Regions from separate parts of the Microbacterium sp. che218 genome, predicted to be linked through region 1. Evidence: predicted binding sites of a transcription regulator. Region 1 holds the regulator's gene; each other region holds the start of a gene.

What was found. Region 1 encodes HrcA, which represses chaperone genes, less so after heat shock. Its sites were predicted from a motif close to TTNGCACTCGNNNNNNNCGAGTGCNAA; they were not measured.
Region 2: groL (chaperonin GroEL) is a predicted target of HrcA. The motif match lies at 1,802-1,828, and genes of this name have one in related genera.
Region 3: ABXS86_RS15005 (Hsp20/alpha crystallin family protein) is a predicted target of HrcA. The motif match lies at 1,964-1,990, and genes of this name have one in related genera.
Region 4: groES (co-chaperone GroES) is a predicted target of HrcA. The motif match lies at 1,867-1,893, and genes of this name have one in related genera.

The regions. Positions count from the first base shown of each region.
Region 1 is NZ_AP031501.1:451,774-456,220, reverse strand. It holds gene ABXS86_RS02170 (16S rRNA (uracil(1498)-N(3))-methyltransferase) at 1-95, opposite strand, end outside; gene dnaJ (molecular chaperone DnaJ) at 98-1,222, opposite strand; gene hrcA (heat-inducible transcriptional repressor HrcA) at 1,284-2,324, opposite strand; gene hemW (radical SAM family heme chaperone HemW) at 2,439-3,656, opposite strand; gene ABXS86_RS02150 (DUF1990 family protein) at 3,656-4,300, opposite strand; gene lepA (translation elongation factor 4) at 4,326-4,447, opposite strand, start outside.
Region 2 is NZ_AP031501.1:3,364,466-3,368,912, reverse strand. It holds gene groL (chaperonin GroEL) at 145-1,764, opposite strand; gene ABXS86_RS15895 (cold-shock protein) at 1,934-2,134, opposite strand; gene ABXS86_RS15890 (LytR C-terminal domain-containing protein) at 2,279-2,878, opposite strand; gene ABXS86_RS15885 (DUF3263 domain-containing protein) at 2,914-3,168, opposite strand; gene ABXS86_RS15880 (DUF2332 domain-containing protein) at 3,178-4,167, opposite strand; gene msrB (peptide-methionine (R)-S-oxide reductase MsrB) at 4,240-4,447, shown strand, end outside.
Region 3 is NZ_AP031501.1:3,181,049-3,185,495, forward strand. It holds gene ABXS86_RS14995 (helix-turn-helix transcriptional regulator) at 1-723, opposite strand, end outside; gene ABXS86_RS15000 (sugar ABC transporter ATPase) at 880-1,221, shown strand; gene ABXS86_RS15005 (Hsp20/alpha crystallin family protein) at 1,424-1,879, opposite strand; partial or broken gene ABXS86_RS15010 (manganese catalase family protein) at 2,203-2,355, shown strand; gene ABXS86_RS15015 (DUF2231 domain-containing protein) at 2,427-2,921, shown strand; gene ABXS86_RS15020 (SDR family NAD(P)-dependent oxidoreductase) at 2,975-3,865, opposite strand; gene ABXS86_RS15025 (UbiA family prenyltransferase) at 3,991-4,447, shown strand, end outside.
Region 4 is NZ_AP031501.1:1,580,523-1,584,969, reverse strand. It holds gene tsaD (tRNA (adenosine(37)-N6)-threonylcarbamoyltransferase complex transferase subunit TsaD) at 1-182, shown strand, start outside; gene ABXS86_RS07410 (hypothetical protein) at 230-631, shown strand; gene ABXS86_RS07405 (class I SAM-dependent methyltransferase) at 653-1,840, opposite strand; gene groES (co-chaperone GroES) at 1,973-2,269, shown strand; gene rarD (EamA family transporter RarD) at 2,407-3,348, shown strand; gene ABXS86_RS07390 (ABC transporter substrate-binding protein) at 3,641-4,447, shown strand, end outside.

The DNA.
Region 1 (4,447 bases):
ACGGCGGCGGCGTGGTGCGCCTCGGATCCGGTGAGCTCGACGGTGTCGCCGGGCTGGGCGCCACCCGCCTCGTCGGTGACGAAGTGCAGCGCCACGGTCAGTGCCGGAAGCGGTCGCGGAACTTGCTGAACATGCCCTGCTGGTGCTCGGCCAGGCGCGGCTTGGGAGCCTTGGTGCGCTTGGCGAACTCCTCGATGAGGGCGCGATCGCGGTTGTCGAGGCGCGTGGGCGTCACCACGTGCACGCCGACCTTGAGGTCGCCGCGCTGGGTGCCGCGCAGCGGGGTGATTCCGCGGCCCTTGATGGTCAGCACGTCGCCCGACTGCACGCCGGGGCGCACTTCGAGGTCGACGCTTCCGTCGAGGGACTCGATCGTCGCGTTGGCTCCGAGGATGGCATCCGGCATCGACACCTCGAGGGTTGCGACGAGGTCGTCGCCCTCGCGGCTGAACGCCTCGTGAGCCTCGACGGTGATCTCGAGGTACAGGTCGCCGTTGGGTCCGCCCGCGGGGCCGACCTCACCCGAACCGGGCAGCTGCAAACGCAGGCCCGACTCGACGCCGGCGGGGATGTCGACGGAGACCGTGCGGCGCGCGCGCACGCGGCCCTGGCCCTGGCACGTTCCGCAGGGGTACGGGATCGTCGTGCCGTGGCCCTGGCACACGGTGCAGGGGGCGCTGGTGACGACGTTGCCGAGCAAGCTGCGCACGGTGCGCTGCACGTGACCCGAGCCGTGGCAGATGTCGCAGGTGACCTCGCTCGTGCCGGGCTGCGTGCACGCGCCCTTGCAGGTCTCGCACAGCACCGCCGTGTCGACCTCGAGGTCGCGGTGGGCGCCGAAGACGACGTCGCCGAGCTGCAGCGTGACGCGCACGAGGGCGTCCTGCCCGCGCTCGCGGCGCGAGCGCGGACGCGGACCGCGACCACCGCCGCCCGCTTGCGCGCCGCCGAAGAACGTCTCGAAGATGTCGCTGAAGCCGCCGAAGCCGGCCGCTCCCCCGCCACCGAACGGGCTCTGGTCGCCGCCCATGTCGTAGCGGCGGCGCTGCTCGGGGTCGCTCAGCACGTCGTAAGCGTGCGTGACGAGCTTGAAGCGCTCGGAGGCGTCTTCTCCCGGGTTGACGTCGGGGTGCAACTGGCGCGCCAGACGGCGGTACGCCTTCTTGATGTCTTCGGGGCTGGCGTCGCGTTCGACACCCAGGACCTCGTAGTGGTCAGCCACAATCGCCTTCCTGCCCGCTCGCGCGGGGTCGTTCTCTTTGGGGTGCTCGATCTCTCGAAAGTCAACGAGAGGTGTCGTCGTCTTCGAGCACCCGGGTCAGATAGTGCGCGACGGCACGGACCGCCGCGAGGTTCGAGGAGTAGTCCATGCGCATGGGACCCAGGAGTCCGACGCGCGCTCCGCCGGAGGAGCCGTCGTAGCGGCTGGCGAGCACCGAGGCCTCGACGAGGCCGAACGGCTCGTTCTCCCGCCCGATGCTGGCCGACAGGCCCTGCTCGTCGGCGACCATCTCGCTCATGAGGCGCAGCAGCGTCACCTGCTCTTCGATGGCCTCGAGCAGCGGGTAGATGCTGCCGCGGAAGTCCTGCTCGCGCTTGGCGAGCGTCGCGGCACCGGCCATGACGAGGCGATCCTGCCGGAACTCCTCGAGTTCTTCGCCGACCACGCGCAGCACGGCGTCGGCGAGTGCGTCGACGACGACCCCGGGGCGGGGGCCGTCGGCCAGGGCCGCGGCCACCCGCTGGGAGCTGTCGGCGACGCTGCGGCCGACCAGCAGACCGCTCACGCGGGCCCGCAGCTGGGTGACGTCGGCTTCGCTCGGCTCGACCGGCACGAACGAGATGCGCTGCGAGACCCGGCCGGTGTCGGTCACGAGGATCACCAGCACGCGGGGTCCGCCGAGGGCGACGAGCTCGACGTGCGAGACGTTCGCCCGCGCGAACGAGGGGTACTGCACAATGGCGACCTGACCGGTCAGCTGGGTGAGTGCGCGCACCGTGCGGGCGAGGAGGTCGTCGAGGTCGCCGGCCTCGTCGAGGAACGACGTGATGGCGCTGCGCTGTGCGCCCGAGAGCGGACGGAGCTCGGCGAGGTGGTCGACGAACACGCGGTAGCCCTTGTCGGTGGGCACGCGCCCCGACGAGGTGTGCGGGGCGACGATGAGGTCTTCGTCTTCGAGCAGAGCCATGTCGTTGCGGATTGTCGCGGCCGACACCCCGAAGGCGTGGCGCTCGACGATGGCCTTGCTGCCGACCGGCTCACGCGTGTCGACGTAGTCCTGCACGATCGCGCGGAGCACCTGAAGGCCACGTTCCGACACCATGCGATGCTCCTCCCGTCTGGCACTCGCGTCTCTTGAGTGCCAATTCTACGGGATAGCCCCGACACTGCGCCGGGCGGCTCGCGGAGGCCGCCGCGGGTGACGCCCGCGCGGCACTCAGACCGTGAGCGCCCGCACCACGGCGTCGGCGAGCAGCCGACCGCGCCGGGTCAGCACGATGCGCCCGCGCACGGCATCCGCCCCCTCGATCAACCCATCGGCGATGAGCGCGGCGACGTTCTTGCGACCCTCGCCGAGGATCTCCGACACGGCCAGTCCCTCGCGGATGCGACTGCGCAGCAGCACCGACTCCAGCCGACGCGCGGTCTCGTCGGGGCGCTCGCGAGCAGCCGCGGGCGACTCGACGGCGGCGAGGCGCTGGGCGTAGGCCGCGGGGTGCTTGACGTTCCACCAGCGCAGCCCCGCGACGTGGCTGTGCGCGCCCGGCCCGAAGCCCCACCAGTCGGTCCCCCGCCAGTACGCGAGGTTGTGACGCGAGCGGTGCTCGACGCCGCGCGACCAGTTCGACACCTCGTACCAGTCGTAGCCGGCGGCGGCGAGCAGGTCGTCGGCGAGCTCGTACATGTCGGCCTGCAGGTCGTCGTCGGGCATGGCGACCACACCGGAGCGAATCTGGCGCGCGAGCTTGGTGCCGTCTTCGACGATCAGCGCGTAGGCCGAGATGTGGTCGGGCTCGAGGGCCGTGGCCGCCTCGAGAGAGGCGCGCCAGTCGTCGAGCGACTCCCCCGGCGCGCCGTAGATGAGGTCGAGCGAGACGTCGAGACCCGCGCGTCGGGCCGCGGCGACGGCCGTCGCCACGTTGGCGGGATCGTGCGTGCGGTCGAGGGCGGCGAGCACGTGCGGCCGGGCCGACTGCATGCCGATCGACAGGCGGTTCACGCCGGCGTCGGCGAGGGTGCGCGCCATGGCGTCGTCGACCGTGTCGGGGTTGGCCTCGACCGTGACCTCGGCGTCGTCGCGGATGCCGAACTCCCCGCGCACCGCGTCGAGCATGCGCGCCAGATCCCCCGGCGGCAGCAGGGTGGGCGTGCCTCCACCGAAGAAGACGGTGGATGCCGAGCGGCGCCCGCCCGCGGCATCCATCACTGCCCCCGCCAGACGCACCTCGGCGTTCAGCGTGTCGGCGAAGTCGTCTTGCCGGGCGCCGCGCAGCTCGCTGGCGGTGTAGGTGTTGAAGTCGCAGTACCCGCACCGCACGCGGCAGAACGGCACGTGCAGGTAGACGCCGAAGTCGGCGGCGGGGTCGATCTCGAGGTCGGCGGGCAGGCGTCCGTCGGCGGGGGCCGGGTCTCCGAGCGGGAGCGGACCGCCCATCAGGACGAGTACAGCGGCGAGATCGCCCGCAGGTAGCGAGCGAACAGCGCCTTGCGCCGACGGCGCACGCGGCTCGTGAACAGCCGGTACGACGGAGCCGTGGGTCGGTCGAAGGCGCGCACGACGAACCACACCTCGTCGTTGTCGCGCCACTCGACCGCGAACAGCTCCTCGCCGCTGACGATCGAGTGCCCGACGGTGCCGAGGATGAAGCCGACGCGACGGGGCTCCTCGAAGACCGAGATCACGCGCAGCTCGGCGTCGGCGCGGTGACCGTCGACCTTGCCGTGCAGACGGACTCCGGCGCCGGGGCTGACGAACGGCGTGCCGTCGGCGGCGAAGCGCTGCTCGGCCTCGAGGCTCGAGGGGGCCACGGGGGCACCGTCGGCGTCGAAGCCCACGCCCGAGTACCCCGCGTTGGCGGCGGGGCGCACGTCGGTGATGCTCAGTTCTCCGGTGCGCAGCGGCGCCCACGACAGCAGCAGCTCGCCGGCCGCGGCGAAGCGCTCTTCGCCGCTGCCGATGCGCCACGAGTCTTCGGCCGGCACGGAGTGCTCGGGCGGGTACTGCATGAGGTCGTGCGCCTGGGTGGCGCCGACGGCTGCGTAGTCGACCGTGTCATCGGTGAAACTCTGCCTGCGCATGGCTCACCCCTCTCGGTGTGGTGCGTTACTTCTTGGTCTCGACGTCGCCCGACAGGGCGGCGATGAACGCCTCCTGCGGCACCTCGACACGGCCCACCATCTTCATGCGCTTCTTGCCCTCTTTCTGCTTTTCGAGGAGCTTGCGCT
Region 2 (4,447 bases), 680 kb from region 1:
CCGCCGATCGCGCGTGGGACCGCGGTACCGGCCTTACGGGTCCGCCGCGCCCCGGAGCGCGGCCGGTGAGGACGCAGTCGTCCGGATACGCGAGAAGGCCCCCTCCCGGAGGAGGGGGCCTTCTGTGCGATGCCTAGGCGTGGATCAGAAGTCCATGCCACCGGTCGGGTCGCCCGCGGGAGCGGCGACCTTCTCGGGCTTGTCGGCGACGACGACCTCGGTCGTGAGGAACAGACCTGCGATCGACGCGGCGTTCTGCAGAGCCGAGCGGGTCACCTTGGCCGGGTCGATGATGCCCTGTGCGAACAGGTCACCGTACTCACCGGTCGCGGCGTTGAGGCCGTGGCCCACGGGGAGCTCGGCGACCTTGTTCGCCACGACACCGGGCTCGAGACCGGCGTTGAGCGCGATCTGCTTGAGCGGGGCCTCGATGGCGACGCGAACGATGTTGGCACCCGTAGCCTCGTCACCGACGAGGTTCAGGTTGCCGAGGGCGTTCTTGCCGGCCTGGATGAGCGCGACGCCACCACCGGCGACGACACCCTCTTCCACAGCGGCCTTGGCGTTGCGCACGGCGTCTTCGATGCGGTGCTTGCGCTCCTTGAGCTCGACCTCGGTCGCGGCTCCGGCCTTGATGACGGCGACGCCACCGGCGAGCTTCGCGAGGCGCTCCTGGAGCTTCTCGCGGTCGTAGTCGCTGTCGGTGTTCTCGATCTCGCGGCGGATCTGGGTCACGCGACCCTCGATCAGCTCCGACTCACCGGCACCCTCGACGATCGTGGTCTCGTCCTTGGTGATGATGACCTTGCGGGCACGGCCGAGCAGGTCGACGGTCGCGTTCTCGAGCTTGAGGCCCACCTCTTCGGTGATGACCTGGCCGCCCGTGAGGATCGCGATGTCCTGCAGCTGCGCCTTGCGACGGTCGCCGAAGCCGGGAGCCTTGACGGCGACCGACTTGAAGATGCCGCGGATCTTGTTGAGCACGAGCGTCGCGAGGGCTTCGCCCTCGACGTCCTCGGCGATGATGAGGAGCTCCTTGCCCTCCTGGATCACCTTGTCGACGATCGGCAGAAGGTCCTTGATGTTGGAGATCTTCTGGTTGGCGATCAGGATGTACGGGTCCTCGAAGACCGCTTCCTGACGCTCGGGGTCGGTGACGAAGTAGGGGTTGATGTACCCCTTGTCGAAGCGCATGCCCTCGGTGAGCTCGAGCTCGGTGCCGAAGGTGTTCGACTCCTCGACGGTGACGACGCCTTCCTTGCCCACCTTGTCGATGGCCTCGGCGATGAGCTCGCCGATCGCGGGGTCGGCGGCGGAGATCGACGCGGTGGCGGCGATCTGCTCCTTGGACTCGACCTCCTTGGCGGAGGCGAGCAGCTCGTCGGTGACGGCCTTGACGGCCTTCTCGATGCCCTTCTTGAGCGAGATGGGGTCGGCGCCGGCCGCGACGTTGCGCAGGCCCTCGCGCACGAGCGCCTGGGCGAGAACGGTGGCGGTGGTGGTGCCGTCACCCGCGACGTCGTCGGTCTTCTTGGCGACCTCCTTGACCAGCTCGGCGCCGATCTTCTCGTACGGGTCGTCGAGCTCGATCTCCTTGGCGATCGAGACACCGTCGTTCGTGATCGTGGGGGCGCCCCACTTCTTCTCGAGCACGACGTTGCGACCGCGGGGGCCCAGGGTCACCTTGACGGCGTCGGCCAGCGTGTTGAGGCCGCGCTCGAGACCGCGTCGGGCCTCTTCGTCGAAAGCGATGATCTTTGCCATAAGTGTGTCGTCCCTCCCGGACGGGTGACTTCCAAATTTGGCACTCGACGAATGCGAGTGCTAACTCATTCTGGCACTCGCCCCTGGGGAGTGCAAGCCACCGGACCCTCGTGGAACGACGAACGCCGTGGCATCCGGAGTGCGGATGCCACGGCGTTCGATGCAGCGGTCAGGCCAGGCGCACCGACTCCGCCTGCGGGCCCTTCTGCCCGTTGCCGACGGTGAACTCGACGGCCTGTCCTTCCTCGAGGACGCGGAAGCCCGACATCTCGATGCTCGAGTAGTGGACGAAGACGTCCTGCCCGTCAGCGACGGTGATGAAGCCGAAGCCCTTCTCGGCGTTGAACCATTTGACAGTGCCCTGGGTCATGCGAATCTCCTGTTGCTGTACGACGAGGTCATCGTAAGCACGCCGGATGCCGCCGCGAGGGGGTTCGCGGGCATTGTTGACGCGCGTGCCCCCAAGTTGTTACGCCGCGGAAACACGCGGCTCCCGGGGGCTCGGTCGCAGGGATCAGCCCGTGGGTGCGGGCGTGGCACCGCCGGCCCGGTCGAGGCCGATCACGACGATGAGCCGCTTGGCCGCGCTCTCGTCGTCGGGGGTGCCGGGGTCGTCGGCCGGCTGGAGGAAGTCGCTCAGGGCGGTCTGCGCGCCGCCGATGGTCTGCGCGAGCCCCTCCGCCGCGGCGGCGTCGCCCTCGCCCTTGTAGTAGACGGTCGTGGTGGCGAAGTCGGTGGTGTCGGAGTTGCCCGTCTCGACGTCGTCGCTCGACCACCCGGCGGCGACGATCTGCTCGCGCAGCGACGCGGCCAGCCCGTCCTGCGGGGTGCCGTTGAGCACGACGACCGTGTACGACGTGTCGACCACCGACGGCGTGGTGGGCTCGGCGGAGATGACGGGCGCGGGCGCGTCGGCGTCGCCGAACGACAGTCGCCCCGAGAGCACGAGGGTGCCGAAGACGCCCGCGATGATCAGCACGAGGGTGGCGATGGCCGCCCACAGGAACACGATCCAGCCGCGCGAACGCGGGCTCTCGGCGCGGTGCGCCCCGACGCGGCCGGAGGCGTCCGGCAGGTCGTCGAAGCGATCCCGCGGGAAGGTCGATCTGGCCATTCGACGATGCTACCGGTCGGAGTTTTCGGGTCTTCTCAGCGAGACGCTGTACGCCCGAGGCGCGCCCGATGGCGCTCCGCGGCCTCGTCGCGACGGCGGCGCAGACGACGCACCAGCATCGGGTCGTTGGCGAGGGCCTCGGGGGTGTCGATGAGACGACCGAGCAGTTGGTAGTACCGCGCGGGCGTCAGGTCGAACTCGGCGCGGATCGCCTCCTCTTTCGCACCCGCGTGGCGTTTCCACTCACCCTCGAAGGCGAGGAACGCGAGATCACGGTCGGTCAGAGGCACACCTCGACGCTACTGCGGGGCCGCCTGCGATCCCGGATGCCACGCCACCCACGCCCCGAGCGGATCGACTTCCGCGACGACGTCGCCGTCGAGGGCGAGGGCGAAGCCGCCGCGGGTGACACGCGGGGGCTGCGACCACGCATCGTGAAGGCCCGGGGCGTCGAGGGTGATCCACCGCCCGGCGGCGCGGGCCGCGGCGATCACATCGCCTCGATGCGCACGCGGCACGTGGGCGAGCACCCCCGGCGTCGTCACGACGAGCGTCGCATCGCGCGGAGCCCGAGCGGCGAGCGCGGGCAGCGCCGCGGCGCCGTCGCCGGCGACGAGCAGGGGCGGGTCGGCCGCGGCGATGTCCAGCGCTCCCGCGATGCGCTCTCGACGCCCCTCCTCCCCCGGCCACACGAGGCCGGTCAGCCAGGCGCGGTCGCCGTCGTCGCGCGCGTCGAGGGTGTTCAGGTCGATGCCCGCGCGCCACACGATCTGCGGCATCCGGAGCTCGGGCGAGCCCGTCAGCTCGCTCTCGAGCGTGACGGCGCCCGCACCATCGGTCGGATCCAGCGCGATCGTCTCGGAACCCCGGAGGTAGCGGTACGCGTAGCGGTCGGGGTAGAGGCACAGACCCGCGCTCGCCCCCACCTCGAGCAGCGCGATGGGTCCGTCGATGAGCGAGAGCGCGGGAAGCAGAGCAGCGCACCGCAGCGGCTCGTTCGTCTGCACGCTGCGGCGCGCGCATTCGGCCGCCACCTCGTCGGCATTCGCGACGACCCACCGCGCCCACGCGTCGACGTCGTCGAGGGGTGCTCCGAGAAGACGCAGCACGGCGAACACGAGAGGCGGCTGCCGGCGCGTCTCGGGGATGCGCGCGAGGGCGGACGCGACCGCGGGGTCGTCGACGACCCGCCGCGCCCATGCCTCGTAGACCGCCGAGCGGCCGGGGGCCTCGTCTCGGGCGAAGCGCCCGTAGCGGGCGACGGTCGTCGTCACGGCATCCGGATCCACTCCCCGATCATCCCAGCTCGACCCGATCGCCCGCGCCCAGGGGAGAATGGAGGAGACGAAGGAGAGAACCCCATGACCTACGCCGTCGACAAGTCCGACGACCAGTGGCGCGCCGAGCTGAGCCCCGAGCAGTACGCCGTGCTGCGCCAGGCGGGCACCGAGCGCGCCTGGACCGGTGAGCTGCTCGACGAGAGCCGCGCCGGTTTCTACACCTGCGCCGCGTGCGGCAACGAGCTGTTCCAGAGCGGCACCAAGTTCGACTCGCACTGCGGATGGCCGA
Region 3 (4,447 bases), 860 kb from region 1:
GCGGAACGCGTGCTGCAAACCGCGGGACGAGATGCCGGATGCCGCGGCGATGTCCTCGAGGGTGAGGGGTTCGCGCGCGTGCGCCTCCATGTGCGCGATGGCACGGCGCACGGTGCGTGGGGCGGCGGAACGCTGGTGCGTGCGTTGCACCGCGTCGACGTAGGGAGTGTGGAAGGTGCTCAGGGTCGCCATCAGAGCGTGCCGCTGCAGCTCGCTCGCGACGATGGGGTCGTCGTGCACGGCCGCCAGCGATCTCGAGACGTACGCGAAGCTCCGCTCCCACTGCATCGCGACGTCGCGGTCGCGAGCCGAGGGAGACAGGCGTCGCAGCACGAGCCGGTCGTCTCCCGACGCCACCCGGGCGACCTGCTCGGCGTCGCTCCGGTCGAAGAGGAAAGCCCGTACGCGGGCCGACCCCGACCAGTGGGCCTCGGTGGGCCCGTCGGCGCCGAGCCAGGGGCGGCGGGGGTCGATGGCCCGCCCGTCCGCGTCGACTCGGGCGTCGTCGCCCACAAGTCGGCACGCCATGATCTGGTCGTCCATGCGGATCGACGAGTGGACGGATGCCGCGAGCTCGTACGACACCACCGAGAATCCGGGCAGCTCGACCGAGTCCCACGAGAACGACACGCGCCGATCGTCGACGCGTTCCAGCCGCGCACTGGGCACGAATCGTCGCCACACGCGGTCGACGTCGTCGATGCCCGTCGACCGCACGCTCATGACCTGACCCATCTCACTCCTCCCGCCGCGCGTCGACGCGGCATCCGTGTTCTCGTCTGGGGTGTGCTCGTGTCAAGGGGCACGGCGTGCGACAGGGCGCCGCGTTGGATGAAGGTGTCGCGGATCTCCGCGACACCCGCGACGAAAGGACCTCCCATGAGCGACGCATCGATCGACCCCACGCCCGCGGACGCGGCCATGGCGGGCGTCCAGCCGCTGCGCGACGGCGACACCTCCATCGAGCCCGACCCTTCCCTCGACCCCGCGCAGGCGGAGTGGGACGCCACGACTGCGCTCGACGAGGGCGCTGACCCCGACGACATCAATCCGGCCACCGCGACCGGTGCCGACCCGGCCGAGATCCCGGCCGGCGACAGCGACATCCCGCTCGAGGACATCCACCCCGAGTCCACCGGTACCGACTCGCAGGGCATGGACCCGGGTGTGGTCGAACTCGGCGAAGAGGGCCAGGGCGATCTCGCCCCCGAAGACCTCTGACGCACCTCTGAATGCCCCGGGCCCGTTCGCGACGCCCGGGGCTTCGCTGTGTCCCTCGCGCACGCGGCGACGGACGGGCGGGGCACTGCGGCACTCTCCGATCGCACGGGCGCGAAGGCCAGACCCTTGACAAGCGACGCCGTCGTCGCGCGCAGGCGAGGAAGGGGCGGCCCCGCAGGACCGCCCCTCGATCGGTGCGCCGTTACTGCTCGATGAGCTGAGGCGTGCTCTCGTGCGCCTCGATGACACCGTCGCGGTCGTCGGTCGAGACGGCGATGCGGCGGGGCTTCGCCTTCTCGCTGACCGGGATCGTCACGCTCAGCACGCCGTTGCGGTACGACGCGCTGATGCCGTCGGTGTCGATGCCCTGTCCGAGGTTGAGCTGGCGGACGAACGACGCCGTCTCGCGCTCGCGCGTGATCCACTTGACGCCCTCGCCCGAGCCGAGGGTGCGCTCGGCGCGGATCGTGAGCAGCTGACCGTCGACGTCGATGTCGACCGAGCCGGGGTCGACACCGGGGAGGTCCGCCGCGAGCACGTAGTGGTCGCCGTCGCGGTAGAGGTCCATCGGCATCCGTCGCGGACCACCGCCGCGGCGGGCGTCGAGGAGCGTCGACGCGAGGCGGTCGAGGTCGCGGAAGGGGTCGTAGGTGGCCATGGTCGTTCTCCTTTTCGATCGGTCGGGACTCGGCATCCCGGATGTTCGGTGAAGTTGAGTCCACGCGGCTCAACTGCGGTCAGATTAGCACTCACCCCATGAGAGTGCCAAGACCCGGGCGCGCGATTGTGACCCACGTCGCGGCGCTTCACAACCCCCGCGCACAAACAGCGGAACCCGAAGTTTCGTAGCCCCACGCGCCACCCGGTCACTCGACCACCCCCCCCGGCGCGGTGAGGAGAGATATGTACTTCCACCGGCAAGAACTGCAGCACTACGTCACTCCCGACAAGCCCGACGCGGTCTACGCCCGCACGCTCCAGGAGGGCGTCTTCACCTACCTTCCCGAGCCTCCCGCGGGCGTGCCCATGCCCCCGCCCACGAAGCCCGATGTGCGCTTCTACGGCACGACCGAGCTGCCGAACACGGTCGAGAAGCTCGCCGGGCGCGCGCAGGACGCGCTGCACAAGGAATGAGTGGGACGGATGCGGCGACGCCGGGGCCCTCGACGGTCTCGGCGTCGCGAAGCGGAGCGAGCTTCCCCGCGATGCGAGCGGCCAAGGTGCCCCGCGCGATCGTGGCGGGGCCGTACGGGCACCCGTTCCACCCGGTGGCGGTGACCATCCCCATCGGCGCCTGGTCGTCGAGCCTGGTGTTCGACCTGCTCGGTCTGGCCGCCGACGACCCGCGCGGGTTCGCGCAGGGCTCGCGCTGGCTCATCGCCATCGGGCTCGGGGGAGCCGTGGGTGCCTCGGTGCTCGGGCTGCTCGACATGTCACGCATCCCGAAGGGCACCCCTGCTCGCCGCACGGCGCTCGCGCATCTCGTGCTGAACGTCACGGCGATGGTCCTGTTCTCGATCGGGCTGGTCGTGCGACTGCTCGACCTCGGGCGCGTGCCGGTGGTGGCGTTCCTCCTCAGCGCGATCGCCGCGGCGGGCCTGAGCGTCTCGGGCTGGCTCGGCGGCAAGCTCGCCTACCGCTGGGGCGTCCGCGTCGCCGATGAGAACACACAGCGAGAGGGCTTCGAGACGGCAGCCTGAACCTGTTCACGGGACCCCGGATGCCCTGGCATCCGGGGTCCTTCTCGGTCCGGTCAGCGAGGGCGGCGCAGGGGGATGCGCGACCAGCCCCCGCTCACCGCGCCGGGGTCGTGCTGCGGGGTGAGCACGGCTCCGGTGGTCGCTGCGGCGGGGCGACGCCGCAGCCCCAGCGCGTGCTGCAGGACGCGGATGAACCGGTCGTACACGCGCGGAGCGAAGAACTGCAGGGGGCGGGTCACGAACTGCGCGGCTCCCACCCCGACCTCGTGTCGGGGTCCGCGCGTCACCCGCACGACGGCCCGGGCGACACGGTCGGCCGACACCACCGGCGGCAGGGGGAAGGGCGTGCGCCCGGTGACGTTCGCGGCGCGCTGGTAGATCGGCGTGTCGATGCTCGCCGGGAGCACGATCTTCACCCGGATGCCGCGATGCGCGAGCATCTCCTGCCGCAGCGACCGCGTGAATCCGAGCAGTCCGTGCTTCGCGGCGACGTACGACGAGACGTACGGGCCGGCCACCTGCGAATACAGGGAGCCGACGAAGACGATCGTTCCGGTGCCGCGGGCGAGGAAGTGCGGGAGGACCGCCCGCGCCGCGCGCATGTGGCCGGTGAGGTTGGTCTCGATGACCCGGTCGCGCACGGCATCGGGGGTGTCCTGGATCGACCCGTACGAGAAGACGGATGCCGAGGCCACCCAGACGTCGATCCGCCCGAACCGTCGGAGGGCGACGTCGACGGCGCGCTGCGGTCCGTCGGCGAGGGCGAGGTCGATCGACGCGGTCTGCACCTCGGCTCCGCGGGCACGGCAATCCGTCGCGGCCGACGCGAGCGCCTCCTCGTCTCGAGCCACGAGCACGAGGCGCGCACCCGGCCGGGCGAAGCGCAGGGCGGTGGCGCGGCCGATCCCGCGGGACCCTCCGGTGACGACGACGACCTGGGGCATCGGGGACTCCTCGAGACTTCGGCGGAACGCGGTTGCCCCGGCGCTCGTGACGGTAGGCGGGAGCCGGTCGGATGCCGCGGGGGTTGACGTCCCGGCCCGCGCCACCGCGGGGTAGCGTCGGAGGTGTGACGGATGCCGCGACTCCGAGGTCGCCCCTGCGGGCCCTGTGGGGCGCGACCCACCCCGGGCCCACGCTCGTCGTGACCGTCCTCTCGCTCGCGCTGGGCGTCGCCGCAGGGCTCGAGCCGTGGCGCCTGGTGCTGCTGGTCGTCGCGGTGTTCGCGGGGCAGGTGTCGGTCGGGCTGTCGAACGACGCGATCGACGGCGCGCGCGATGCCGCGGTCGGGCGCACCGACAAGCCCATCGCCGGCGGGGCGCTCACGCCCGAGCGCGCCCTGGCCGTAGCCGTCGGAGCCCTCGTGCTCGCCGTGCTGCTCTCCGCGCCTCTGGGGGCTGCTCTCGTCGCGGCGCACGCGATCGCCCTCGCCTCGGCCTGGGCGTACAACGCGGGTGTGAAGTCGACCCCGTTCTCGATCGTGCCGTTCGTGCTGAGCTTCGGTCTCTTCCCCTCGTTCGCGACCC
Region 4 (4,447 bases), 1.1 Mb from region 1:
TGCGGCTGTGCACCGACAACGGTGCGATGATCGCGGCGCTCGCCGCCGAGCTCATCTCGTCGGGTCGCCGCCCCTCGACGCTCGCCTTCGGGGCCGACTCGACGCTCCCGGTGACCGAGATCCAGGTCGACGAAGATCCGGATGCCGTGGCTCCGATGGTCCCCTCGGGCAGTGCCCCGTGAGCGAACCCACACCGCCCACACGACGCGCCCGCAAGGACGCGCCGCCCGTGCCCTCTCTCGACCCGTCGGACGCCGCCCGTCTCGCCGCGCAGGCGTCGAGGTCTGCTGCCGCCCCGGCGGGCGACGACCCCGAGCGACTGCCGACCGCCCAACTCGAGATGGCCGCTTTCGGCGATCACCTGATCCCGTACGTGCCGCCCGCGCCGCCGACCCCTCGGTCGCTCGCGCCGGGGGCGCTCGCAGCGGCGATCCTCGCGCTCGTCGCCTCGTTCTTCACCGGCTGGCTGCTGCCGCTGGGTGCCGTCGCGGTGATCCTGTCGATCGTCTCCCTGCGTCGGCCCCACGACAGCACCCGGGTGGGGGTCTGGTCGCTGTGCCTCTCGCTGCTGTCGATCGTGTTCAGCGCCGGATGGCTGATCTGGGGCTTCTCGCAGCTCGCCGTGGTCTGACGCTCCCCAGCGGGTCCGAGGTCACACCCGGTCGGCCAGCAGGGCGAGGCGCTTCGAACCCACGCGGGTGAGGATCAGCGTCGCCGACTCGTCTCCACGCAGCGACAGCTTCTTGCGCAGCACCGCGGGGTCGACGTCGACGCCGCGCTTCTTGATCTCGAGGGTGCCGATGCCCCGCGAGCGAAGCGCCTGCGCGAGCTTCTTGGGGTCGGCCGGCAGCTGCTCCCGCACGCGGAACGACGACACGAACGGACTCGTCAGCGCTGCATCGGAGGTGAGATAGGCGATGCCGGGCGCTAGCATGCCGGCATCCAGCGCTCGGGCGACCTCGCCGATGAGACGCGCGCGGATGACGGCGCCGTCGGGTTCGTGCACGAAGGCACCGAGCTCGCGAACCTCGACGTCGGGACTGTCGGCGGGCGCCGTGAGCTCCCACGCGTCGTTCCCGCGCACGACGAGGGCGGCGCGCCGGACGCCTTCTCGGGCGAGGGAGCCCGACCAGAGCACGAGCTCGATCGTCGAGCCATCGGCGCTGATCCACTGCGCCTCGAGGTCGTCGGGGATCTGGGCGCGGTCGAAGCCGGGCCCGAGCTTCACTCCGCCCGGCTTCGCCTTCAGCAGCTCGAACACCCACTCGAGAGAGGGCGACCACTCGGCGGCCGACACCTGCCGCGTCTCGGAATGCCCCGCCGTGCGTCGCGCGGGGTCGAGCCACACGGCATCCGTCCCGTTGAGGTCGACGTCTTCGGCGCGCGCGTGGGTGACAGAGGCCGCATCGCCGAACGGCGCGAGGTTGTACGCCGCGATGGCCGCGGTGACCTCGTCGGCGTCGACGGCGTGCACGCGGATGCCGATACCCGCCATCCCGAGGGCGTCGCCGCCGATCCCGCAGCCGAGATCGGCCACGCGCGCCACCCCCGCGGCACGGAACCGGCCGGCGTGACGGGCCGCGATCGACAGGCGCGTCGCCTGCTCGAGGCCTGCGCGGGTGAAGAGCATGCGTTCGGCGAACGGGCCGAACTTCGTCGCCGCCTTGACCCGCAGCCGCGCCTGCCCGACCACCGCCGAGACGAGGTCGTGGGAGTGGCCCGCTGCGCGCAGGCGCGACACCGCGCGGGCGGCGTCGTCGGTCGAGGCGATCGGTCCGGTCGCGTCGAGGAGGCGCAAGCCCTCGGGCGTGAGCAGGGCGGTCAGCTCGCTGGTGTCCACCGATTCAGCCTAGGCGGGCGGCCGTGTTGGCACTCGCGTTGCGTGAGTGCCAGCGCTTCTCTACACTCGGATTAGCACTCTCCCCGCGTGAGTGCTGACAAGTCTTCTGTAACGAGAAAGAAGAGGTAGACCGTGTCGGTTTCCATCAAGCCGCTCGAGGACCGCATCGTCATCAAGCAGGTCGAGGCTGAGCAGACCACCGCGAGTGGTCTCGTCATCCCCGACACCGCCAAGGAGAAGCCGCAGGAGGGCGAAGTCGTCGCCGTCGGCCCCGGCCGCATCGACGACAACGGCAACCGTGTCCCCCTCGACGTCGCCGTCGGCGACCGCGTGCTTTACAGCAAGTACGGCGGCACCGAGGTCAAGTTCGGCGCCGAAGAGTACCTCGTGCTCTCGGCTCGCGACGTGCTGGCGGTCGTCGTCCGCTGATCGAGTGAGATCCTCCGAAGACCCCGGATGCCACGGCATCCGGGGTCTTCGTCGTCTCCGGGATTGGCCGGGGCCTCTGGCAGGAAAGAGTGCACCGGCGTCACTCGGCCTCTCCTCGCTCCGCGTAGGCTGAATCGGTGACCCCCGCCGCCCCCGCACCCACCGGCGGGAGCAACCGCGGAGTGCTCTACGCCTTCTCCGCCTATCTGCTCTGGGGCGTCCTGCCCATCTACTTCCTGCAGCTCGCTCCCACCGGCCCGTTCGAGGTCGTCGCGTGGCGGATCATCCTGGCGTTCGTGTTCTGCCTCCTGCTGCTCACGGTGCTGCGCACCTGGAAGTCGTTCCTCGCGATCGTGCGCCAGCCGCGGCTGATGGCCCTCACCGCGCTCGCCGGCGTGCTCATCTACGTCAACTGGCAGACGTATCTGTTCGGGGCGCTGACCGGGCACGTGATCGAGACGAGCCTCGGCTACTTCATCAACCCGATCGTCACCGTGCTGCTGGGGGTCATCGTGCTGCGCGAGCGGCTGCGCGTGATCCCGTGGATCGCGATCGGTCTGGCCGTCGTCGCCGTCGCGGTGATCGTCATCGGCTACGGCGCCTTCCCGTGGATCGCCCTGACGCTGGCGTTCTCGTTCGGTTTCTACGGTCTGGTGAAGAAGCAGATCGGACCGGCGGTCGATGCCGTCAGCGGGCTGACCCTCGAGTCGATGTGGCTGTTGCCGGTCGCCGTGATCCAACTGTTCTTCGTGGCGAACCTCACGGGCATCACCCTCGGGACCGCGGGCGTGCTGCATACCGTGCTGCTGCTGCTCGCCGGCGCCGTCACCGCCGTCCCCCTGCTGCTGTTCGCCTCGGGCGCGCGGCGCGTGCCGCTGACGGTGATCGGGCTGCTGCAGTTCGTGGCTCCCATCATCCAGTTCGCGATCGGGGTGTGGGTCCTGGGCGAGCCGATGACCATCGAGAGGTGGATCGGCTTCGCCCTCGTGTGGATCGCCCTGGCGATGCTCAGCGTCGACTCCGTCATCGCGTCGCGGCGCAACCGCCGTGTGGTCGCCGACGTCGTCGAACCCGTCTGAGCGCACCGCGTCCCCCGTTCGGTCTACAGACGCCGGCGGCGGAGGTCTGCCAGAGTGTGAGCACCTTGCGGGATGGCGCTTCTCGAATCGGCTCCTTCTTCGTAATCGGTCCCGCCGGGTAGGTGCGATGAGGGGCTCCGTCAACGCGCGATGCCAACCGTTATGCGGCCGTGACCGCTTTGACCCACATCGTTAACGAACGGCAACACGCGGAAAATGCGCGGCCGATTAGGTTTGGGGACACCAGGCGGCCCAAAGGGTCGCCGAACGTTCATTCACAGCAAGGAGCCCTATGAACGTCTTCACGCGTACGCGCACCGCGAAGGTCCTCGGCGGTATCGCCCTGGTCGGCGCCAGCGCGCTCGTCCTCGCCGGATGCTCTGGTGGCGGCGGCAGCGAAGCCGCAGCGCCCAGCGCATCGTCCGGCGGCGGGGCAACCTCGACCGCCGACGGCACGTTCCACGTCGGCACGATCCTGCCCGCCACGGGCAACCTCGCCTTCCTCGGCCCGCCCGAGGTCGCGGGTGTCAAGCTCGCCATCAAGGACATCGAGGCCACCGGCGGCGACTTCCCCTTCAAGACCGAGCTGACCGAGCGTGACTCGGGTGACACCACCACCGACATCGCCACGCAGTCGGCCACCGAGCTCGTCGACGCGGGCGCCGATGTCGTCATCGGTGCAGCTTCGTCGGGTGTGTCCTTCACCTTCGTCGACCAGCTGGTCAACGCGGGTGTCGTGCAGATCTCGCCGGCCAACACCTCGCCCGACTTCACCACCTACGCCGACGACGGGTACTACTGGCGCACCGCGCCGTCCGACGTGCTGCAGGGTCGTGTGCTCGGAAACCTGATGACCGGAGACGGTGCCGCCAACATCGGCATCATCTACATCAACGACCCGTACGGCATCGGCCTGAAGGACAACGCGACCAAGGCCGTCGAGGCCGCCGGTGGCGAGGTCTCGGTCGCCGTTCCCTACAACCCGGGTGACACCGTGTTCACCTCGCAGGTCGACCAGCTGCTCGCGGCCAAGCCCGACGCCGTCGCGGTCATCGCCTTCGAGGAGACCTCGTCGATCATCCCGCAGCTCGTCAGCACG